4 regions of the Klebsiella sp. F11 genome follow, and region 3 is predicted to be linked to each of the others. Evidence: predicted binding sites of a transcription regulator. Region 3 holds the regulator's gene; each other region holds the start of a gene.
The links. Region 3 encodes PhoB, which activates phosphate uptake and scavenging genes when phosphate is short. Its sites were predicted from a motif close to CTGTCATAAAACTGNCNNAT; they were not measured.

Region 1: the regulator PhoB is predicted to act here: its motif matches at 2,476-2,495, upstream of pstS (phosphate ABC transporter substrate-binding protein PstS).
Region 2: the regulator PhoB is predicted to act here: its motif matches at 2,443-2,462, upstream of serA (phosphoglycerate dehydrogenase).
Region 4: the regulator PhoB is predicted to act here: its motif matches at 1,955-1,974, upstream of uvrB (excinuclease ABC subunit UvrB).

The regions. Positions count from the first base shown of each region.
Region 1 is NZ_CM160060.1:5,639,561-5,645,295, reverse strand. Features, by position in the region: gene pstA (phosphate ABC transporter permease PstA) at 1-264, opposite strand, end outside; gene pstC (phosphate ABC transporter permease PstC) at 264-1,223, opposite strand; gene pstS (phosphate ABC transporter substrate-binding protein PstS) at 1,350-2,390, opposite strand; gene glmS (glutamine--fructose-6-phosphate transaminase (isomerizing)) at 2,728-4,557, opposite strand; gene glmU (bifunctional UDP-N-acetylglucosamine diphosphorylase/glucosamine-1-phosphate N-acetyltransferase GlmU) at 4,761-5,735, opposite strand, start outside.
Region 2 is NZ_CM160060.1:907,968-913,702, forward strand. Features, by position in the region: gene AC1M2H_RS04620 (oxidative stress defense protein) at 1-605, shown strand, start outside; gene argP (DNA-binding transcriptional regulator ArgP) at 659-1,552, opposite strand; gene rpiA (ribose-5-phosphate isomerase RpiA) at 1,720-2,379, shown strand; gene serA (phosphoglycerate dehydrogenase) at 2,648-3,880, shown strand; gene AC1M2H_RS04640 (DUF2238 domain-containing protein) at 3,918-4,529, shown strand; gene AC1M2H_RS04645 (5-formyltetrahydrofolate cyclo-ligase) at 4,531-5,130, opposite strand; RNA gene ssrS (6S RNA) at 5,258-5,441, opposite strand; gene zapA (cell division protein ZapA) at 5,482-5,735, opposite strand, start outside.
Region 3 is NZ_CM160060.1:4,393,754-4,399,488, forward strand. Features, by position in the region: gene proY (proline-specific permease ProY) at 1-201, opposite strand, end outside; gene brnQ (branched-chain amino acid transporter carrier protein BrnQ) at 324-1,643, opposite strand; gene phoR (phosphate regulon sensor histidine kinase PhoR) at 2,051-3,346, opposite strand; gene phoB (phosphate response regulator transcription factor PhoB) at 3,368-4,057, opposite strand; gene sbcD (exonuclease subunit SbcD) at 4,239-5,441, shown strand; gene sbcC (exonuclease subunit SbcC) at 5,438-5,735, shown strand, end outside.
Region 4 is NZ_CM160060.1:3,893,764-3,899,498, forward strand. Features, by position in the region: gene uvrB (excinuclease ABC subunit UvrB) at 1-1,688, opposite strand, end outside; gene AC1M2H_RS19265 (ABC transporter ATP-binding protein) at 2,426-3,148, shown strand; gene bioD (dethiobiotin synthase) at 3,090-3,812, opposite strand; gene bioC (malonyl-ACP O-methyltransferase BioC) at 3,805-4,560, opposite strand; gene bioF (8-amino-7-oxononanoate synthase) at 4,544-5,701, opposite strand; gene bioB (biotin synthase BioB) at 5,698-5,735, opposite strand, start outside.

The sequences.
Region 1 (5,735 bases), 1.2 Mb from region 3:
CAGGCCGCTGCCGGCGAGGGCGTTAGCCAGTCCGCCGCCGGCGGTGTTCGGCGGCGGGGTCATTTCGGTAAACAGCGCCAGGCTCATACCGTCAATGCCGCGGGTCACGGTGGCCATCAGGATCCAGATTAGCCAGAACAGACCGAATACCATCGTCCCCATAGAGAGGCCCAGCGCGATGCGGTTTTTCAGGCGCCGCTTAGCCTGCATTTTACGACGGGACTCCGCCAGCTCGGCGGTGGTTTGTAACTCAATCGTCGCCATTAGCGTGCCCCCTCATTCTTCGCCAGACGCATCACCATGAACTTAGATGCGGCCAGAACAATAAAGGTAATAACAAACAGAATCAGCCCCAGCTCCATCAGCGCCGCGACGTGCAGGCCAGACTCGGCTTCGGCAAACTCATTCGCCAGCGCAGAGGTGATACTGTTGCCCGGCATATACAGAGAAGCGCTATCCAGCTGGTAGGTATTACCGATGATAAAGGTCACCGCCATGGTTTCCCCCAGCGCGCGCCCCAGACCGAGCATCACGCCGCCGATCACCCCGTTGCGAGTAAAGGGCAGCACAATGCGCCAGATAACCTCCCAGGTGGTGCAGCCGATGCCGTAGGCCGACTCTTTCATCATCACCGGCGTCTGCTCGAACACATCGCGCATAACCGCGGCGATATAAGGAATGATCATGATGGCCAGAATGACGCCGGCCGCCAGAATACCGATACCAAACGCCGGTCCCGCAAACAGGGCGCCAACGAAAGGAATGGTCGACATGATGTTGCCAACCGGCTCCTGGAAGTAGGTCGCGAACAGCGGGGCAAAGATAAACAGGCCCCACATGCCGTAAACGATACTCGGAATCGCCGCCAGCAGCTCGATCGCAATACCGAGCGGGCGCTTAAGCCAGGCAGGAGAGAGTTCGGTCAGGAACAGCGCAATGCCGAAGCTCACGGGAACGGCAATCAGCAGCGCAATAAATGAGGTAACCAGCGTACCGTAGATCGGAACCAGCGCCCCGAAGATTTCGTTGGGCGCATCCCACTCTTTAGTCCACAAAAAGGCAAAGCCAAACTTTTGCATGCTTGGCCATGAAGAGATAATCAGGGAAATGATGATGCCGCCCAGCATCAATAGCACAATCAGCGCCGCCAGTTTGACCAGCATGCCGAAAATTATGTCACCCTTTTTCCCCGGAGGGTTGAATGCCGGCTTGGTTGCAGCCATAGGTTACTCTTTAAGTTCGGGTCCGAAAGGCCTCTATATTACTGACCTGTAAGACAAAGGTAATGCTATACCCAAAATAATTCGCGCCGCAAGCAACGTAGCCTGCAGCGCGAAGTATAGCGAGTATTAGTACAGCGCTTTACCGCTGCTGTCTTTCACGTTGGTTTTCCATGCAGCACGAACCTGCTCAACCACGCTTTCCGGCAGCGTTGCGTAATCCAGGGCGTTAGCTTCTTTACCGCCGTTTTTATACGCCCAGTCGAAGAACTTCAGCACTTCAGCCGTCTGCTCAGGCTTGCTGGAAGCTTTGTGCACCAGGATGAAAGTGGTTGAGGTGATCGGCCATGCATTATCACCTTTCTGGTTAGTCAGGTCCTGGGCAAAGGACTTGCTCCAGTCGATACCCTTCGCGGCGTTCGCGAAGTTATCTTCCGTTGGGCTAACCGGCTTGCCGTCAGCGGACAGCAGTTTGGTGTAGGCCAGATTGTTCTGTTTAGCATAGGCGTATTCAACGTAGCCAATGGAACCCGGCAGACGCTGAACGAACGCGGCGATACCGTCGTTACCTTTACCGCCCAGGCCGGTCGGCCAGTTAACGGTAGAGCCGGCGCCAATTTTGGATTTCCACTCTTCGTTTACTTTCGACAGGTAGCTGGTGAAGACGAAGGAAGTACCGGAACCATCGGCACGACGCACGACGGCGATATTCTGTGCCGGCAGTTTCTTGCCCGGGTTAAGTTTGACAATCGCTTCGTCATCCCACTTCTTAATTTTGCCCAGGTAGATATCACCCAGCGTTTTACCATCCAGCACCAGCTCGCCGGACTTCAGGCCTGGCAGGTTAACGGCCAGCACCACGCCGCCGATAACGGTTGGGAACTGGAACAAACCTTCCTGAGCCAGCTTGTCATCAGCCAGAGGAGCATCAGAAGCACCGAAATCAACGGTATTGGCAATAATCTGTTTTACACCACCGGAAGAGCCGATGCCCTGGTAGTTCACTTTATTGCCGGTCTCTTTCTGATAAATATCAGCCCATTTGGCATACACCGGCGCAGGGAAAGTTGCGCCTGCGCCCGTCAGACTTGCTGCTGCAAATGCAGAAAAAGCGCTCATAGATAAGGTCGCGGCGACAACTGTTGCGACGGTGGTACGCATAACGTTCATAATGTCTCCTGCTGGATTCGTAAATCGTTGTTTCGAGGCTATGGTGAGCAAAATAGGACAAAGAGGTGACAGTAAAATGTACGAATTATTACAGTTTTATGACACGCAAAAAGATGCGCAACAGAATAAAATAAAAACACTATAAATCATGGCGTTAATTATTTTAATGACAGGAATTTTGCGGGAATATTTTCTTTTTATGACAGCCAAAACCGTCGTCAAAGATGACAGTTTGTCATAAACCAGCGTCGCCAAACTGTTTACCGCCGCGATAAAAAACGATCTGCGGATAACAAAAAGGGCCACCGAATGGCAGCCCTTGTAGGATGGGTAGTGCTTATTCTACGGTTACCGATTTTGCCAGGTTACGCGGCTGGTCAACGTCGGTGCCTTTAATCAGCGCGACGTGATAGGCCAGCAGCTGCAGCGGGACGGTGTAGAAGATCGGCGCAATCACCTCTTCAACGTGCGGCATCTGGATGATGTGCATATTGTCGCTGCTGCTAAAGCCCGCATCGCCATCGGCAAAGACGTACAGCTGGCCGCCGCGGGCGCGAACCTCTTCGATGTTGGATTTGAGCTTCTCCAGCAGTTCGTTGTTCGGCGCGACCACAATGACCGGCATCTCGGCGTCAATCAGCGCCAGAGGACCGTGCTTCAGCTCACCGGCGGCGTAGGCTTCCGCATGGATATACGAGATCTCTTTCAGCTTCAGCGCCCCTTCAAGAGCAATAGGGAACTGATCGCCACGGCCGAGGAACAGCGCGTGGTGCTTATCAGAGAAGCTTTCCGCCAGCGCTTCAATCCGCTTGTCCTGCGACAGCATCTGCTCGATTCGGCTCGGTAACGCCTGCAGACCATGCACGATATCGTGTTCAATTGCCGCATCCTGGCCCTTCAGGCGCGCCAGCTTCGCCACCAGCATCAGCAGCACGGTCAGCTGGGTGGTGAAGGCTTTGGTGGAAGCCACGCCGATTTCGGTGCCCGCTTTGGTCATCAGCGACAGATCGGACTCGCGAACCAGCGATGAGCCCGGCACGTTGCAAATAGCCAGCGATCCAAGATATCCCAGCTCTTTCGACAGGCGCAGGGCGGCCAGCGTATCCGCCGTCTCGCCGGACTGGGAGAGGGTGATCATCAGGCTGTTGCGGCGCACTGCCGATTTGCGATAGCGGAATTCGGAGGCGATTTCGACATCGCACGGCACCCCGGCCAGCGCTTCAAACCAGTAGCGAGAAACCATTCCGGAGTTATACGACGTGCCGCAGGCGACAATCTGAATATGCTCAACCTGAGAGAGCATCTCGTTGGCGTTGGCGCCCAGTTCGCTCAGATCGACCTCTCCGTGGCTAATCCGCCCGGTGAGGGTGTTCTTGATAGCGTTCGGCTGCTCGTAGATCTCTTTTTGCATGTAGTGGCGGTAGATGCCCTTATCGCCCGCGTCGTACTGCAGGTTGGATTCGATATCCGGACGCTTAACCTCCGCGCCGGACTTATCAAACACCACCACCGAGCGGCGGGTGACTTCCGCAATATCGCCCTCTTCGAGGAAGATAAAGCGGCGGGTTACCGGCAGCAGCGCCAGCTGATCGGAGGCGATGAAGTTCTCCCCCATCCCCAGACCGATAACCAGCGGGCTGCCTGAACGAGCGGCCAGCAGGGTGCGCGGATCGCGGGTATCCATGATCACGGTTCCGTAGGCGCCGCGCAGCTGCGGGATGGCGCGCAGAACGGCTTCCCGCAGGGTGCCCCCCTGCTCCAGCTCCCAGTGCACCAGGTGAGCAATCACTTCCGTATCGGTCTCGGATACAAAAATATAGCCCCGCGACTGCAGCAGCTCACGCAGCGGTTCATGGTTTTCGATGATGCCGTTGTGGACCACCACAATATGTTCAGAAACATGCGGATGCGCGTTGCTCTCGGACGGTTCGCCGTGGGTCGCCCAGCGGGTATGGGCAATGCCCGTACCGCCGTGCAACGGCTGCTCCTCTACCGCCTGAGCCAGCATCTGGACTTTACCGAGCCGACGAACGCGGGACATATGCCCTTCGTTATCAACCACTGCCAGACCGGCAGAGTCATAGCCCCGGTATTCCAGACGACGTAAACCTTCGAGAAGGATTTCAGCAATATCACGCTGCGCGACTGCGCCAACAATTCCACACATAGTTAAATTTCCTGATAATGGCGTTATGCCATGCGTTGTCGCTGACCTGTGTTTACCCAACGCATTTACGTTGGATAATGCCCTTTCCGGGCGCCCCGAGCCTTGTAGAGAGTGGGGTTATTTTTATGGTTACTGCTATGGGGGGAGGATTATTTTATCCTCTCACCCCGGCCCTCATCCCGAAAGGACGAGGGATAAATGACCTACTTTTTCTTCACCGGACGCTGCCAGCCCTGCTTATGGACCTGCGGCACGCGGCTTAATACTAATTCATGATCGGCAATATCGCGGGTCACCGTGGTACCGGCGGCGATCGTCACGCCGTTGCCGACGGTTACCGGCGCCACCAGCTGGCTATCCGAGCCGACAAATACGTCGTTGCCGATAATGGTTTTAAATTTATTGGCGCCGTCATAGTTACAGGTGATGGTGCCTGCGCCGATATTCACGTTATCGCCGATTTCCGCATCCCCGAGGTAGGTGAGATGCCCCGCCTTCGAGCCTTTGCCCAGGCGCGCTTTTTTCATTTCGACAAAGTTGCCGACGTGCGCGCCTTCCAGCAGCTCCGCCCCCGGACGCAGACGCGCGAAAGGTCCGATGGTGCAGGCCGCCTGCAGATGGGCATCTTCTACCACCGAGTAGGGGCTGATTTCGCAATCATCGCCGATGGTGCTGTTTTTAATCACGCAGCCGGCGCCGATTTTAACCCGATCGCCCAGCGCCACCTTGCCCTCAAGGATAACGTTAGTATCAATCTCAACGTCGCGCCCGTGCGTCAGGGTGCCGCGGAGATCAAAACGCGCCGGATCGCGCAGCATAACGCCCGCCAGCAGCAGTTTTTCCGCCTGTTCAGACTGATAGACGCGCTCGAGGCGGGAGAGCTGCAGACGGTTGTTGACGCCTTCAACTTCGCTTAGGCGCTGAGGGTGGACGGCAACGATTTCCCGACCTTCCTGATAGGCCATCGCGATGATATCGGTAATGTAGTATTCGCCCTGGACGTTGTTATTCGTCAGCTTAGCCAGCCAGCGTTTTAAATCCGCGCCGCCGGCGATCAGGATCCCGGTATTGATTTCCTGAATTTGACGCTGCGCTTCGCTGGCATCCTTATGCTCAACGATGCCGCTAACCCGGCCGTTATCACGCGTGATGCGCCCATAGCCGCTCGGATCGTCCAG
Region 2 (5,735 bases), 2.2 Mb from region 3:
ATGCCGCATCGGCGAAAAAGCAGGCCGATGACCGCGTTGCGCAATACCTCTCTTTCCTGGAAAAGAACGGCATCGCCAAGAAGGATATCAACTCCGCGAACCTGCGTACCCAGCCTGACTATGATTACCAGAACGGCAAAAGCATCCTGAAAGGCTACCGCGCCGTGCGCACCGTCGAAGTGACGTTGCGCCAGCTGGACAAGCTTAACGGTCTGCTGGACGGCGCGCTGAAGGCCGGTCTGAACGAAGTTCGCTCGGTATCGCTGGGCGTTGCGCAACCGGATGCCTATAAAGATAAGGCGCGTAAGGCGGCGATCGACGATGCCGTGCACCAGGCTCAGGAGCTGGCTGCCGGCTTCCACAGCAAGCTGGGCCCGGTTTATAGCGTTCGCTATCATGTCTCGAACTATCAGCCGAGCCCGATGGTTCGAATGATGAAAGCCGCCGATGCCGCGCCGGTTTCCGCTCAGGAAACTTACGAGCAGGCGACGATCCAGTTCGACGATCAGGTGGACGTGGTCTTTGAGCTGCAGCCTGGTCAGTCAGCCCAGCCGGCTCAGCCAGAGCCAGCTCAGCCGGAGAAACCGGCCGCTGCGGCGCAGTAAGCCAGATGCAAAAAAGCCACTTCAGCTGAAGTGGCTTTTTTTATGCCCGGCGTTTAGTCCTGGCGCAGCACCTTGTGGCCGTAGGCAATCAGCGCATCGGTGACCCGGCGCATCATCCGGCTCTCCGGCGCGAAACGATGCCAGTAGAGCATCCGGCGCTGGAACAGGCCCGGCGTTAAATCGATAAGCTCGCCGCTGTTCAGCTCTTTCTCAATCTGCAGATGCGGGATCATACAGCAGGTGGTGCCCTGGCGCGCGAGCTGCACAAAGGCTTCCGATGAGTTAACGATATGACAAGGCACGCTGCCCGGCGGCAGATCGAAGTTCTGCTGCAAAAACGCCTGGTGCATGTCGTCGAGATGATCGAAGGCCACCACCGGCGCTTTGAGCAGCGCCGAGCGGGTTACGCCGTTGGGAAAATAGCGTTGCGCAAACTCTTTCGAGGCGACAAACAGATAGTCCAGCGCCCCGAGCTGATCGACCAGGCAGCTTGGCAGCGCCTGCGGCTGGATACTGACCGCCCCGACAACCTCGCCGCGGCGCAGGCGCTCCTGGGTGCGGGTTTCGTCTTCCACCTGCAGGTTCAGGCGAATAGGGGAGTCGGAAAGCACGCTGGAGAGCGCCGGCAGCAGCCAGGTCGCCAGGCTGTCGGCGTTTACCGCCAGCGACAGCAGCAGCGGCGTGGAGCCGGTTTGTTCATCGCCCAGCCACTCCTCTTCCAGCAGCTCAACCTGACGCAGCAGGGCCAGCAGCTTCTGCCCCTGCTCGGTTGGACGCGGCGGCACGGTTCGCACCAGCAGCGGCTGGCCGAACATGTTTTCCAGCTGTTTAATACGCTGAGAGACGGCGGACTGTGTTATGCATAGCTTCTGCGCGGCGCGCTCAAACCCACGTTCTCTTATCACCGCGTCCAGCGCCTGTAGTGTTCTGTAGTCCGGTCGTTTCATTGCTCTGGCGTACCCCCATAACTTTTCATTAACTTGCACTATGACATAAATTTCTTTTTGATGAAGACGAAAATAGTCTGCTCAGATGTGTGATCCCCGTCGCAGGGACAATAACACCCCCGATGTTCTATAATGCGCCTCAGGTATTCACATCTCGGACCATAATCATGACGCAAGATGAACTGAAGAAAGCAGTAGGCTGGGCGGCATTGCAGTATGTACAGCCGGGCACCATCGTGGGAGTCGGCACCGGCTCCACGGCCGCGCATTTTATTGATGCGCTGGGCACAATGAAGGGGCAGATTGAGGGGGCCGTTTCCAGCTCCGATGCCTCCACCGAAAAGCTAAAAAGCCTCGGCATTCCGGTATTCGATCTCAATAGCGTCGATCGTTTGGGTATTTACGTGGACGGCGCCGATGAGATCAACGGCCATATGCAGATGATTAAAGGCGGCGGCGCGGCGCTGACCCGCGAGAAGATTATCGCCTCGGTCGCGGACAAGTTTATCTGTATCGCTGACGCCTCCAAGCAGGTCGATATCCTCGGCAAATTCCCGCTGCCGGTAGAAGTTATTCCTATGGCTCGTAGCGCCGTGGCGCGTGAGCTGGTGAAGCTGGGCGGCCGTCCGGAGTATCGTCAGGGCGTGATCACCGATAACGGTAACGTCATCCTCGATGTTTTCGGCCTCGAGATCCTCGACGCGATTGCGCTGGAAAATGCCATTAACGGTATCCCTGGCGTCGTGACCGTGGGGCTGTTCGCCAACCGTGGCGCCGATGTCGCGCTGATCGGCACCGCCGACGGCGTCAAAACCATCGTCAAATAATCCGATCGGAGGGAGCGAATCGCTCCCTCGCAAATATTTTTTCGTCAGGATGAATTCGGTGACTTCTGTCACATTTATGCAACTAGCCTGAGTAACAATCTACCTTTCTTTCCCTTTCTGGTTTTTTGTCCTGCTATTTCCCTCTGAGTGATATTTCTTCAGGACGTCGACGCAAACGTTCATATTGCCGCGATAGTTTTTTTTGATATGTTGCTGGGATGAAGTGTCGTTCCGCACGACACCAGATAAGACAAAACAGGACGGGGAAATGGCTAAGGTATCACTGGAAAAAGACAAGATTAAGTTTCTGCTGGTTGAAGGTGTGCATCAAAAGGCGGTGGATAACCTCCGCGCTGCAGGCTATACCAACATTGAATTTCACAAAGGCGCGCTCGATAACGAAGCGCTGAAGGCCTCGATCCGTGATGCCCATTTCATTGGCCTGCGTTCCCGTACTCATCTGACGGAAGAAGTCTTCGCTGCCGCAGAAAAGCTGGTCGCCGTCGGCTGCTTCTGCATCGGTACCAACCAGGTCGATTTGGACGCGGCGGCCAAACGCGGTATCCCGGTCTTTAACGCCCCGTTTTCTAACACTCGCTCCGTTGCCGAACTGGTCATCGGCGAGCTGCTGCTGATGCTGCGCGGCGTCCCTGAAGCGAACGCCAAAGCGCACCGCGGCGTGTGGAACAAACTGGCGGTCGGCAGCTTTGAAGCGCGTGGCAAAAAGCTCGGTATTATCGGCTACGGCCATATCGGTACGCAGCTGGGCATTCTGGCCGAATCGCTGGGGATGCACGTCTATTTCTATGATATTGAAAGCAAACTGACGCTCGGTAACGCCACCCAGGTGCAGCATCTCTCCGACCTGCTGAATATGAGTGACGTGGTGAGCCTGCACGTGCCGGAAAATGCCTCTACCAAAAATATGATGGGCGCGGAAGAGCTGGCGCTGATGAAGCCTGGCGCGCTGCTGATCAACGCCTCTCGCGGTACCGTGGTCGATATTCCGGCCCTCTGCGATGCGCTGGCGAGCAAGCACCTGGCGGGCGCGGCAATCGACGTCTTCCCGACCGAACCGGCGACCAACAGCGATCCGTTCACCTCGCCGCTGTGCGAGTTCGACAACGTGATCCTGACGCCGCATATCGGCGGTTCTACCCAGGAAGCGCAGGAGAACATCGGTCTGGAAGTGGCGGGCAAGCTGGCGAAGTATTCCGACAACGGCTCAACCCTTTCTGCGGTTAACTTCCCGGAAGTGTCGCTGCCGCTGCACGGCGGCCGCCGTCTGCTGCATATTCACGAAAACCGTCCCGGCGTGTTGACCGCAATCAACCAGATCTTTGCCGCTCAGAGCATCAACATTGCGGCGCAGTATCTGCAAACCACTCCACAGATGGGCTATGTGGTTATCGATATTGAAGCTGAAGAAGATGTAGCGCAGCAGGCCCTGCAGGCGATGAAGGCGATTCCGGGCACCATCCGCGCGCGTCTGTTGTTCTGATTAACATCGAGGATCCCTGCGGGGATCCCTTTAACCTATGCATAAATCTCTGCTGAATACCGGCGTTTTGCTCCTGCTGCTGCTCCTGGCATGGACGGGATTGGGCACTCACGACCGTCTCACGTGGCTGATGGAAGTGACGCCGGTCATTATCATCGTTCCGCTGTTGCTGGCGACGCGTTCGCGCTATCCGCTTACCCCGCTCCTGTACACGCTTATCTTCTTTCACGCCATCATTCTGATGGTGGGCGGGATGTATACCTATGCCAAAGTGCCAATTGGTTTTGACGTGCAGGCGTGGCTGAACCTAAGCCGCAATCCGTACGATAAGCTGGGCCACTTTTTTCAGGGGCTGGTGCCGGCGCTGGCGGCGCGGGAAATTCTTATTCGCGGCGGCTACGTCCGCGGGCGCAAGATGCTGTCATTTCTGGTGTGCTGCATCGCTTTGGCCATCAGCGCCACCTACGAGCTGATTGAATGGTGGGCGGCGCTGGCGATGGGGCAGGGAGCGGACGATTTTCTCGGCACCCAGGGCGACCCGTGGGACACACAGTCGGATATGTTCTGCGCGCTGCTGGGGTCGTTGGCGACGATCTTCCTGCTAAGCGGCCGGCATAACCGGCAGCTGAGCCGGCTCGGTCTTTCATAGCCTACGGCCACTGCCATAGCTTTGAGGGTGTGACCACCGCGGGCAGCGGGATATCCCACTGCTCCGCCGGCAGCGCGTCGACCTGCTGGCAGTCGTGGGCGTAGCCGACGGGCTGCAGCGGGTACTGCCGCCAGTTTTGCAGCGTCCTGTCGTAAAATCCCCCTCCCATTCCCAGGCGCTGGCCGAACGCGTCAAAGGCCACCAGCGGCGTAATCAGCACATCCAGCCGGGAGAGCGGCAGCACGTCGCGCACGTCGAGCTTTGGCTCGTGAATTTTCAGGCGGTTTATCACCAGCTCGCTGTGCGGATGATAGTGTAAAAACAGCAGATTTCCCGGGCTGAAAGGGTGGAGCACGGGGAGATAGACGCGTTTTCCCGCCCGCCACAGCTGCTCAATCAGCGGCTGAGTATCCAGCTCGCCATCGAAGGAAAGAAACAGCGCCACGGTTCGCGCGAGGGTCACCGGCGGATAGGCCATCATGCGGTTCGCTCCCAGCGCGGCGAGGCTGGCCTGCTGTTCAGGCGTCAGCGCGCGTCGAAGCTGGCGGATGTGCTGGCGAATCTGCTGTCGGGTTAAGCGGGTATCAGAAATTTGGGTCATGAAAGATCGCCTGATCGGGCATTATCACGTCACGACGTGAGCCGGTTATGCATGTAGGCGTAGTGTAATACAGAGTAGATGAAATGCTAAAAGTGAAGTCGTACGAAATGAAGCGCGAATAAAGAAGGGAATCTCCGAGATGCCGCCGCAGGCTGTAACCCTTGAACCCTTGGTTCAAGGTGAATGCGTCGTCACAGTTTTAAGGCTTCTCGGACGAACCGAGCATGCTCACCAACCGTGGAGCGCCACATTCTTGTGGTATGAAATATCGGCTCAGGGGACTGGCCCGCTTGCAAACATCTCAGAGAAATTCTGTTCTGCGATTACTCTAACACAGTTAATTGCAAAGTGTTATTCAAACTTCGGCCCGGTTCTTTCGCTTATGCGACCTTGCTCGAGCAGCGCCTGCTCGATGGTCTGCTGAAGCATCCGAATACGCTGTTCCATACTGGAGGCGTAGTCGCGGGTTTTCGCTTTTTCCTGAGTTAACTCATAGCTGATGTTCAACGCGGCGATGAAGACCAGCTGCTCAGTATTTGTGACTCTAGTGCGTTCTTTTAAATCTTGCAACCGCTGATTCAGGTCGTCAGCTGCCTGACTCAAGG
Region 3 (5,735 bases):
CACCGACATCTCGCCCAGCGCGCGCATAATAATGTACGCCGCCGCGCCGCCGATAATATAGGCCAGCAGCACGCTCGGGCCGGCCATTTTAATCGCATCGGCCGAACCGTAGAACAGGCCGGTACCAATTGCCGAACCCAGCGCCATAAAGCGGATGTGCCGGGTACTTAGCCCGCGCTTAAGTTTGTTACTACTTTCCATCGTATTCCATGCCGTTTTTCTCCTTTAGCCTTCGCCGGACGAAGATCAAAAGAGGATTACCTGAAAAACAAAAAACCACGGGACCTGAAGTCCCGTGGTTTAACACTGATTTTAAACGCCGGCTAGTGCGCGCTGGATGTCACCTGACGTCCTACGGCGCGATCCCAGACCACCGCCAGAACCACCATCACGGCGGTCGGCATCAGCCAGGCCAGCCCCTGCTCAGCCAGCGGCAGACGTGCGGTCCACGCCGGCAGCAAATCGGCAAACGCCGACGTTTTAATGCCGTCAATGATACCAAACATCAGGCTGATAAACATGGCCGGCGCGATAACGCGGGACGAATTATGCCACCAGTTACGGGTAAAGCTTAATACCACCAGTGCGATACAGGGCGGATAGATAGCCGTCAGCACCGGGATCGAAATCTGAATCAGGTGGCTCAGCCCGAGGTTAGAGACCGCCATCGAGAAGATGCCGAGAATAAACACCAGCGAACGGTAGGAGAGCGGCAGGTACTGGGCGAAAAACTCCGCACAGGCGCAGGTCAGGCCAACCGCGGTCACCAGGCAGGCGATGAAAATCAGCGCCGCCAGCATAAAGCTTCCCGCGCCGCCGAAGGTGTGCTGGACGTACGAGTGCAGAATCGCCGCGCCGTTGGCCGACTGATCGACCAGGGTCGCGCTGTCGGAGCCGAGGCGGAACAGGGCCAGGTACAGCAGCGTCAGGCCGACGCCCGCCATCAGGCCAGCCCACACGGTATAGCGGGTCAGCAGGCGCGCCTCCGTGACGCCGCGAGAGCGGGCGGCGTTAACAATGACGATCCCGAAGACCATCGCCCCGAGGGTGTCCATCGTCAGATAGCCGTTGACGAAACCGTTTGAGAACGGCGCGGTACGGTAAGCTTCCAGCGCGTTGCTGATCGGGCCCGCCGGCCAAATAATCGCCGCGACGGAGAGAATAATCAGCGCAATGATTTTCAGCGGGGCGAGGAAATTGCCGACGGTATCCAGCAGCTTGCCGGGATATAACGAAACGAGGATCACCAGGGCAAAATAGATAACGCTGTAAATCATCAGCGGCATCGCGCCGTCGCCGGTCAGCGGAGCAATGCCCACCTCAAAGGAGACCGTCGCGGTACGCGGAGTCGCGAACAGCGGCCCCACCGCCAGATAGCAGACCACGGCCAGCAGGATCCCCGCCACTTTACCAATCGGGGTGCTCAGGCTTTCAACGCCGCCGCCGACTTTCGCCAGCGCTACGACCGTCAGCACCGGTAAACCCACGGCGGTGATCAGAAAGCCGATAGCGGCGGTCCAGACGTGTTCACCAGCCTGTAAACCAACCATGGGAGGGAAGATGATGTTGCCTGCGCCGACGAACAGCGCGAAGGTCATAAAGCCCAGCGCGATGATGTCGCGAGATTTTAACTGATGGGTCATAAATTCATACTGCCTGTGGATGTGGTGGTGTTAAACGGAAAATACCGTGTCTTCCCATAGGGATGATACAGCGGCTATTGCCGGAAACTCAGCGATATATGCTCCCGAAGCGGCGTGGGAAAGAATTGTTTTTTGAATTACCACGCAAAAGCAGTCTGTCTACGACTGCTGGGGCGCAATTTAAACGCTTATAACGTTTTAAAGCAAGGCGGGATCGTAAAAGCAGATGATTATGCTAAGTATTAACATACATCCAGCTCCATTGACCATAACTAAGGAAAACATATGGCTAATCATGCGAACAAAAAAGCAGCGAACGTTCGTTAATTACGCAGCGGAAAATTGACTGCAAACGAAAATGACCAGCCGAAGCTGGTCATTGACAAGTTATGTTGACAGCGCGGCGGCTAGCCGCTTTTTTTGGCAATTAAACGTTCCGGCAGCAGGAAGCTAAACCGCGTGCCTTTGCCGGGCGTACTCTCAACATCCAGCCGGCTATCGTGATGATTGACCGCATGCTTGACGATCGCCAGCCCCAGGCCGCTGCCTCCGGTTTGCCGCGAGCGCGCTTTATCCACGCGATAGAAGCGCTCGGTGAGCCGCGGAATATGCTCGGGCGCGATCCCCGGGCCGTTATCCTCGACGCTAAACAGGGCGCCGTGCGGCGCTTTCTGCCAGCTGACGGTAACCTCGGTGCCCTCCGGAGTATGGCTAATCGCGTTATACACCAGATTTGAGATCGCGCTGCGCAGCTGCTCTTCATTGCCGAGAACCTGCAAAGACTCGTCGACCACAAAGTGCAGGATATGCTTTTTCTGGCTAAGGGTTTGCGCCTCGCGCTCGACAACCCGCAGCATCATCGGCACGTCGATTTTGTCGTTCATCGCCAGAATCGGGGCCGCTTCAATACGCGACAGCGTCAGCAGCTGTTTAACCAGCCCCTCCATGCGCTGGGTTTGCTCGCGCATGGTATGCAGGGCCTTTTCCCGCGTCACCCCTTCCAGCACCTGCTCCTGCATCATCTCCAGATACCCCTGCAGCACCGTTAGCGGCGTGCGCAGCTCGTGGCTGACGTTGGCAAAAAAGTTGCGCCGCGCCCCTTCAAGCTGGTGCATCTGCGTCACGTCGCGCGCCACCATCAGCATCTGCTTGTCGCTGTAGGGCATCACGCGGATTTCCAGATGGCGTGAGTTATTAAGGACCAGATTGAGCGGCTTGCTGAAATCCTTACTTTTTAGGTAGTTGGCGAATTCAGGGTAGCGCAGGAGATTAAGGATGTTTTGCCCGCTGTCGTCCGGCCAGCGCAGATTGAGGATCTGCTGTGCCAGGCCGTTACACCAGAAGATTGCCCCCTCCTCCGTGGTCAGCACTACCGCGTCGGGCAGCGACTCCGCCCCGCTACGAAAGCGTTTGATCAGGCTGCCCAGCTCGCGCCGGCGCTTTTTATTACGCATCTGCATCTGATGAAGGCCGTACAGCAGCGGTTCCCAGCTGCCGCTTCCCGGCGGTGGCGTCATGCTGCGATCTACCCACAGCCACCACGAAAGACGCAGTAAATTCCAGAAATGCCAGATAAGAAGTCCGGTCACCGCCGCCAGTAAAAACCACGGTAAATGACCAAATACCGCCCCGAGAATCAGGGCCGGGATACAACATAAGAAAAGCTCAAGCGCCAGCCTTTTCCATGACAGCCGTTCCAGCACGGTTCACACTCCTGTCGACATTCAGAAACGAGCGGAGAAACGATATCCCGTGCCGCGAACCGTTTGTACCATCCGGTCATGGCCACTCTGTTCCAGCGCTTTACGCAGACGGCGAATATGCACGTCTACCGTTCGGTCTTCTACATACACGTTGGTCCCCCAGACGTGATTCAGCAGCTGCTCGCGGCTGTATACGCGCTCCGGGTGGGTCATAAAGAAGTGTAATAGCTTAAACTCGGTCGGCCCCATGTCCAGCGGGTTTTCGCCGGTCATCACGCGGTGGGAGGAGGGATCGAGGCTCAGCCCCTGCATTTCAATCACCTCTTCCACCGCCATCGGGGAGATTCGCCGCATCACGGCTTTGATTCGCGCCACCAGCTCTTTCGGCGAGAAAGGCTTGGTGATGTAATCATCGGCGCCGGTCTCCAGGCCGCGAACGCGATCTTCCTCTTCGCCGCGCGCGGTCAGCATCACCACCGGAATATCGCGGGTCATCGCCTCACGCTTAAGCTGCTTAATAAATTGCAGACCCGACCCGCCCGGCAGCATCCAGTCAAGGAGAATTAGATCGGGCCAGGGTTCATTGAGTTGGTTCACCGCGCTGTCAAAATCTTCCGCCTCGACGGGCTGAAAGCCGTTTTGCTCCAGAACAAAACAGACCATTTCACGGATTGGAGCTTCATCTTCAACGACCAGAATTCTTCTCGCCATTATTTACCCTGTATTTTTTAGCCATCAGTATAGAGTGCGGCGCCATTATGCGTCAGTTTTGTGACAGATTTATGAAAAAAAAGGTCGTATGACGATCGAGGATTTTGCATTGTGACACGCACTTAACTCCCTTTCCGTCAATGGTATACTGGCGGCAACGCTCTCAGGCTACGGAATATTTATGCGCATCATTCACACCTCTGACTGGCATCTCGGACAAAACTTTTACAGCAAAAGCCGCGCCGCTGAGCATGCGGCCTTTCTCGACTGGCTGCTGGCCAGCGCCCAGGAGCACGAGGTCGATGCCATTATTGTCGCCGGCGATATCTTTGATACCGGCTCGCCGCCGAGCTACGCCCGCGAGCTGTATAACCGCTTCGTGGTTCAGCTTCAGCAAACCGGCTGTCGGCTGGTGGTGCTGGCGGGCAACCATGACTCGGTCGCCACGCTGAATGAATCGCGCGACATCCTGGCCTTTTTAAAAACCACTGTCGTGGCTAACGCCGGCCACGCCCCCTTCATTCTGCCGCTGCGCGACGGCGCGCCGGGGGCGATATTCTGCCCGGTCCCGTTCCTGCGCCCCCGCGAGCTGGTCACCAGCCAGGCCGGGCACTCCAGCGGTGAAAAGCAGCAGCTGCTGCTCACCGCCATCAGCGACTACTATCAGCAGCAGTACCAGCAGGCCTGCGTCCTGCTCGGCGACCGGCCGCTGCCGATTATTGCCAGCGGCCACCTGACCACCGTCGGCGCCAGCAAAAGCGATGCGGTGCGCGAGATCTATATCGGCACCCTCGACGCCTTCCCGGCCAGCCATTTCCCCCCTGCCGACTATATCGCGCTGGGCCATATCCACCGGGCGCAGATCGTCGGCGGCTACGAGCATATCCGCTACAGCGGCTCGCCAATCTCCCTGAGCTTCGATGAGACCGGGAAGAGTAAAAGCGTCAATCTGGTGACCTTTACCGACGGCCGGCTGGCGGACGTTAGCCCTCTGACGGTGCCGGTCGTCCAGCCGCTGGCGGTGCTAAAGGGCGATTTTGCCAGCATCTGCGAACAGCTCGACCGCTGGCAGGACGACGCGGAGCTGCCTGCCGCGTGGCTGGATATTGAAATCACCAGCGACGAATATCTGCACGACATTCAGCGCCAGATTCAAACCCGCTGCGAAGCGCTGCCGGTGGAAGTGCTGCTGGTGCGCCGCAGCCGCGCCCAGCGCGAGCGCATCCTCGCCGGCGAGCGGCGGGAAACCCTCAGCGAACTGCGGGTTGAAGAGGTTTTTGCCCGTCGTCTGGCGCTGGAGAGCCTCGAAGAGCCACAGCAGCAGCGCCTCGAGCAGCTGTTTAACGAAACGCTGCACAGCCTGAACGGTGAGGAGCACCTGTGAAAATTCTGAGCCTGCGCCTGAAAAACCTTAACTCGCTGAAGGGCGAGTGGAAGATCGACTTCACCGCCGAACCCTTCGCCAGCAACGGGCTGTTCGCCATCACCGGGCCGACGGGGGCCGGGAAAACGACCCTGCTGGACGCTATCTGTCTCGCGCTGTACCACGAGACGCCGCGCCTCAGCAGCGTCTCGCAGTCGCAAAACGATCTGATGACCCGCAATACCGCCGAATGCCTGGCCGAAGTTGAGTTTGAGGTCAAAGGCACCTCCTACCGCGCCTTCTGGAGCCAGAACC
Region 4 (5,735 bases), 500 kb from region 3:
TTCGCCATCGAGGCGGTGATTCTGTCGCCGTAGAGAATCGCCTTACCGTTGATGTTACGCGCCGCGCGGCCGATGGTCTGGATCAGCGAACGCTCGGAGCGCAGGAAGCCCTCTTTGTCCGCATCAAGGATCGCCACCAGCGAAACCTCCGGCATATCCAGCCCCTCACGCAGCAGGTTGATCCCGACCAGCACGTCGAATTCGCCGAGGCGCAGATCGCGGATAATCTCCATACGCTCGACGGTATCGATATCCGAATGCAGGTAGCGCACGCGCTCGCCGTGCTCTTCGAGGTACTCGGTCAGGTCTTCGGCCATCCGCTTGGTCAGGGTCGTCACCAGCACGCGCTCGTTGATGGCGGAGCGCTGGCGAATCTCCGATAGCAGATCGTCGACCTGAGTGCCCACCGGACGCACTTCGATGACCGGGTCCAGCAGGCCGGTCGGACGGACCACCTGATCGACCACCTCATCGCCGGATTTATCCAGCTCATAGGCGCCGGGCGTCGCCGAAACGTAGATAGTCTGCGGCGCCAGCGCCTCAAACTCCTCAAACTTCATCGGACGGTTATCCAGCGCCGACGGCAGGCGGAAACCGTACTCCACCAGCGTCTCTTTACGCGCCCGGTCGCCGCGATACATCCCGCCGATTTGCGGAATGGTGACGTGGGATTCATCGATAACCAGCAGGCCATCCGCCGGCAGATAGTCGAACAGCGTCGGCGGCGGCTCGCCCGGCCCGCGTCCGGAAAGGTAGCGCGAGTAGTTTTCAATGCCCGAGCAGTAGCCCAGCTCGTTCATCATTTCAAGGTCAAACTGGGTACGCTGGCTCAGGCGCTGCTCTTCCAGCAGCTTGTTGTTTTCCAGCAGCACCTTGCGCCTGTCCGCCAGCTCGACTTTTATCTCTTCCATCGCCTGAACGATACGTTCGCGCGGAGTAACGTAGTGCGTTTTCGGGTAGATGGTATAGCGCGGAATGGACGATTCCACCTGTCCGGTAAGCGGGTCAAAGAGCGACAGACGTTCAACCTCTTCGTCGAACAGCTCAATGCGCAGGGCAATGTCGTCCGATTCGGCCGGGAAGACGTCGATGACCTCGCCGCGAACGCGGAAGGTCCCGCGCTGGAACGCCTGGTCGTTGCGGGTGTACTGCAGCTCCGCGAGGCGGCGCAGAATCGCCCGCTGGTCAATCAGCATGCCGGTAGTCAGGTGCAGCATCATTTTCAGGTACAGGTCGGGATCGCCGAGGCCATAAATGGCCGAGACCGAGGCCACCACGATGACGTCGCGGCGCTCCAGCAGTGCCTTGGTTGCCGACAGGCGCATCTGCTCAATATGTTCGTTGACCGAGGCGTCCTTCTCGATGAAGGTGTCCGAACTCGGCACGTAGGCTTCGGGCTGGTAGTAGTCGTAGTAGGAGACGAAGTACTCGACGGCATTCTCCGGGAAAAACTCCTTCATTTCGCCATACAGCTGCGCCGCCAGGGTCTTGTTAGGCGCGAGCACCATCGTCGGACGCTGCAGGTCGGCAACGACGTTAGCGATGGTGAAGGTTTTCCCCGATCCGGTTACTCCCAGCAGCGTTTGGTGCGCCAGGCCATCTTCCAGCCCCTCTTCGAGGCGGCGGATGGCTTCCGGCTGATCGCCAGAGGGACGGAAAGCGGAATGCAGCGTGAACGTTTTACTCATATGTCTGACCCTGAAGGAGGATGAAGCGCCCGGCGCGAAACAGCAGGTGTTTAATTCTACTCGCCGCCGCCGCTTTTGCCAATAAATAATACTGGATATAAAACCAGTATCGTATTATTGTTTGCCCTGTAAACCCTGCGTCAGGCGGTTACATTTGAGCAAAAAAAGACCGTCTTGTGGAATAATCCGCCGCTGAGTAAGGTTATCCCCAGAAAATTTTGTCATTTAACATTTGTCAAGCAAGGCGATGAATCTTTTATGGCAGCAGGTGACACTTTCCTTACAGCCATTGATTTTATACAACCAATTGATATAAAACAGAATTTAATAAAAGACGGGTTTCGCGCCAATTCCGCCGCAGGCCGCGTAATCTCTAGCTTACCGCAAGTTCTCTAACTCTAATACACAAGGTTATCCACAGGAATAGTGGATAACTCGCTGCAGGCCATGACCTCTGCCACCCGGCCGAAATTGTCCGCCGAACAAAAACGCGCGGCTAAAAAATATTATTGAATTATTTTTGATGTTTATCAGCTAAAGACGGCCGCCTTTTTGCTTCTTTCTGCACCACGTTTCACGCCGCTTAGCACCGGGAGAGTGCAGCCGCTTCGCCGATCCCTGCGCGGGGCTGCAGGCGCGACCTGTTCTGGCAGAAAAATGCCGTCACTTCTTTTTCCTGGCAAGAGATTTGCAGAATGTTTGTCCCGCTCGTCGTCGCCAAAAAGGAGAAAACGTCTATGTTGAGTCTACGCGCCGTCAATCAGTACTATGGAAGCCAGCACACGCTGTGGAACGTCGATCTTGAGCTCAGGCCAGGAGAGTGCACCTGCGTGATGGGAAGCCAGGGAATGGGGAAAACCACTCTGGTCAACTGTATTACCGGAAATCTCCCGGTCGCCAGCGGCAGCATCACCTGGCAGGAGCGCGGGGCGCCGCCCTGCGACCTGATGCCGCTCTCCGCTCATTCACGCAGCATCATCGGTATCGGCTACGTGCCGCAGGACCGGCGCATCTTTACCCAGCTCAGCGTAGAAGAGAATCTGCATGTTGCGCTGGCGGCAGGCGGGACGCCCGGCGCCGTGGTGAGCAGCGAGATTTACGATCTGTTTCCGCAGCTCTACGCCCTTCGCCAGAGCAAGGGCGCCGCGCTTATGGAAGACGACAGGTATCAGCTGGCGCTGGCGAGGGCGCTGATCGTCCGACCGCGCCTGCTGATACTCGACGAGCCGTCGCGCGGCAGCGGACAGCACTTTATGCATAAGCTGGGGGATCTGCTGGTGCGCCTGAACCGGGATATCGGCTTAACGGTGCTGCTCGCCGAGCAGCACCTGCCGTTTATTCGCCGGGTGGCCGACCGCTTCTGCCTGCTGCACCGCGGGCGCAGCGTGGCGCAGGGCGACGTTATGGAACTGGATGAACCGCTGCTGGCGAAGTGGATGACGCCCGATCCAGCGCGCTAAGATCGAGATATCGGCCGAGATCCTGCCGCGACGACGCCTCCTCCAGCCACGGGATCTCGCCCAGCATGGGCGCGGCCAGCAGCCGTTTGAGGGTCGTGAGGTATTCGCGGTGGCGCTTCCCCGGCGGCTGGACGTCGTTGGCAATCCAGCCCGCCAGCGGCAGTCCCGCCTGGCGCACCGCCTGAGCCGTCAGCAGGGCGTGGTTAATGCAGCCCAGCTTAATCCCCACCACCAGAATCACCGGCAGCCGCTCCTCCTGCACCCAGTCGGCAAAGCTCAGGGTTTCAGACAGCGGCGTAAACCAGCCCCCCGCTCCTTCCACCAGCAGCCAGTCGGCCTGCTTCTCCAGCTCGCGCAGCCCGGCGGAGAGCGCAGCGGCGGTGATGGGGCGCCCCTCATCGGCGCTAATAATATGCGGTGAAGTGGGTTCAGCAAAGGCGAACGGGTTAACCTGTTCATAGCTCAGCGCCACGCGGCTGTGGCGCTGCAGGGCCAGGGCGTCGTCGTTGCGCAGGCCCTGCTCCGTGAACTCGCTGCCGGAGGCCACCGGCTTATAGCCGGCGCTTTTCCGGCCCTGCAGGTTCGCCGCCTGCAGCAGGGCGCAGCTGCTCACCGTTTTACCGACTTCAGTATCCGTTCCGGTGACAAAATAACGTTCAATCACGCTCAATGACTCCTGTAAAAAGATGGTAGGTCAGCGGGCACTGCCCGTGCCGTTTGGGCCATGCCAGCTGAAGCTGGCGCAGCTTGCCGCGGCTGAGCGGTGCCGCGCTGCGCCCCTCGTGTAAATGGGTGGCGCCGATACCTTTTAACGAACGCATCGCGCTCAGGGCATCGGTAAACGGCAGGGTCACGGCATGAACCTGCGCCTCGGCCCGCCAGCCGCCCAGCGCGCTGCGTACCGCCTGCTCGCTGAGAAAACGGTTGGCGTGCGGATGCCGGTCAATCGTCGCCCAGGCCTGGTTGAGCTCGGGGAGCGAGCCGGCCAGCAGAGTGCTGAACGCCACCCGCCCGCCGGGGCGCACCACCCGATACAGCTCGGCAAGCGCGGCGCTGAGGTCGTCGCACCACTGCACGGCCAAATTACTCCACGCCAGGTCCACGCAGGCCTCCGGCAGCGGCAGGGATTCAATATCGCCCTCCACGTAGCCGTGCGCGGCCTGCTGACGCCGGGCCTCTGCCAGCATCTCGACGGAGATATCCAGCGCGATGACGCGGCTGCCCGCCTCGCGCCAGCAGCGGCTCATGCCGCCGGGGCCGCAGCCGGCGTCCAGCACCTCGGCGAAGCGCCGGCCGTTAAGCTGTCCCAGCAGCAGCTCGGCGCTGCGCCGCTGCAGCTCATCGTGCTGCGTATAGCCGCTCGCCGCCCGGCCGAAGGCGGCGGCCACCGCGCGTTTATTCACCGCCGTCATGCAGCACCTCCAGCAGGCGATCGATATCCTCAGGCTCGTGCGCCGCGCTCAGGGTCAGCCGCAGCCGGGCGCTGCCGACCGGCACCGTCGGCGGGCGGATCGCCGTCGCCCAGCAGCCCTGCTCGCGCAGGCGGGCCGCCAGGCGCAGGGCGCGCGTATTGTCCCCCACGATCAACGGCTGAATGGCGCTGATTGATTCGGTGAGCTGCCCGGGATAGTCGCGCATCCCGTCCCGGAACCGGGCAATGCGGCAGGCCAGGGCTTCCCGCCGCCGCCGGCCCTCATCGCCGCGGATAGTCTGCAGCGCGGCGCTGAGCGCCACGGCCTGGGCCGGCGGCATGGCGGTGCTGTAAATCAGGTGGCGGGCAAACTGCAGCAGGTAGTCCGCCAGCGCATCGCTGCACAGTACCGCCGCGCCGCTGACGCCAAAGGCCTTGCCGAAGGTCACCACCAGCAGCTCAGGATGGACGTTTTGCGCATAGCAGCTGCCCCGCCCTTCGTCGCCCAGCACCCCAATGCCGTGGGCATCGTCGACCAGCAGCCAGCCGCCGGCTTCAGCGGTGGCCTGTTGGATCGGGCCGAGGGGCGCGCTATCGCCGTCCATGCTGAAAACACCTTCAGTGATCGTCAGCTGCTGGCCCGCCAGCGGCTTCTCCAGTAACGCTTTCAGCTGCTGAACATCGTTGTGCTGAAAGCGCCGCAGCTGCGCCGGGCTGAAGCTGGCGGCTTCCAGCAGCGAAGCGTGGCTCAGGCGATCCGCTACCGCGCGATCGTCCTTGCCGAGCAGGGCGGCAATCAGCGCCTGATTCGCGGCAAAGCCGGAGATAAACAGCAGCGCGCGCGGATAGCCCAGCCAGTCGGCCAGCGCCTCCTCCAGCTGGCGATGCGCGTCGCTGTAGCCGCTGACGTGGCCGGAGCCGCCGCTGCCGACGCCATAGCGTTCGGCGCCCTGCTGCCAGCCGGCGATAATCAGCGGATGCTGGCTCAGGCCAAGGTAGTCGTTGCTGGAAAAGTTGAGCCAGCGCTGCCCCTCGCGGGTCAGCCAGCGCCCGGCGCCCTGCGCTACAGGCTGACGAGAGCGAAAGGCATCCGCCCGCCGCCGTTCGCTCAGCGCCTGCTCGATGCGTTGCTGCCAGCTCATAGCACCGCCGCGTTGTAATATTCCTCGGTATCGG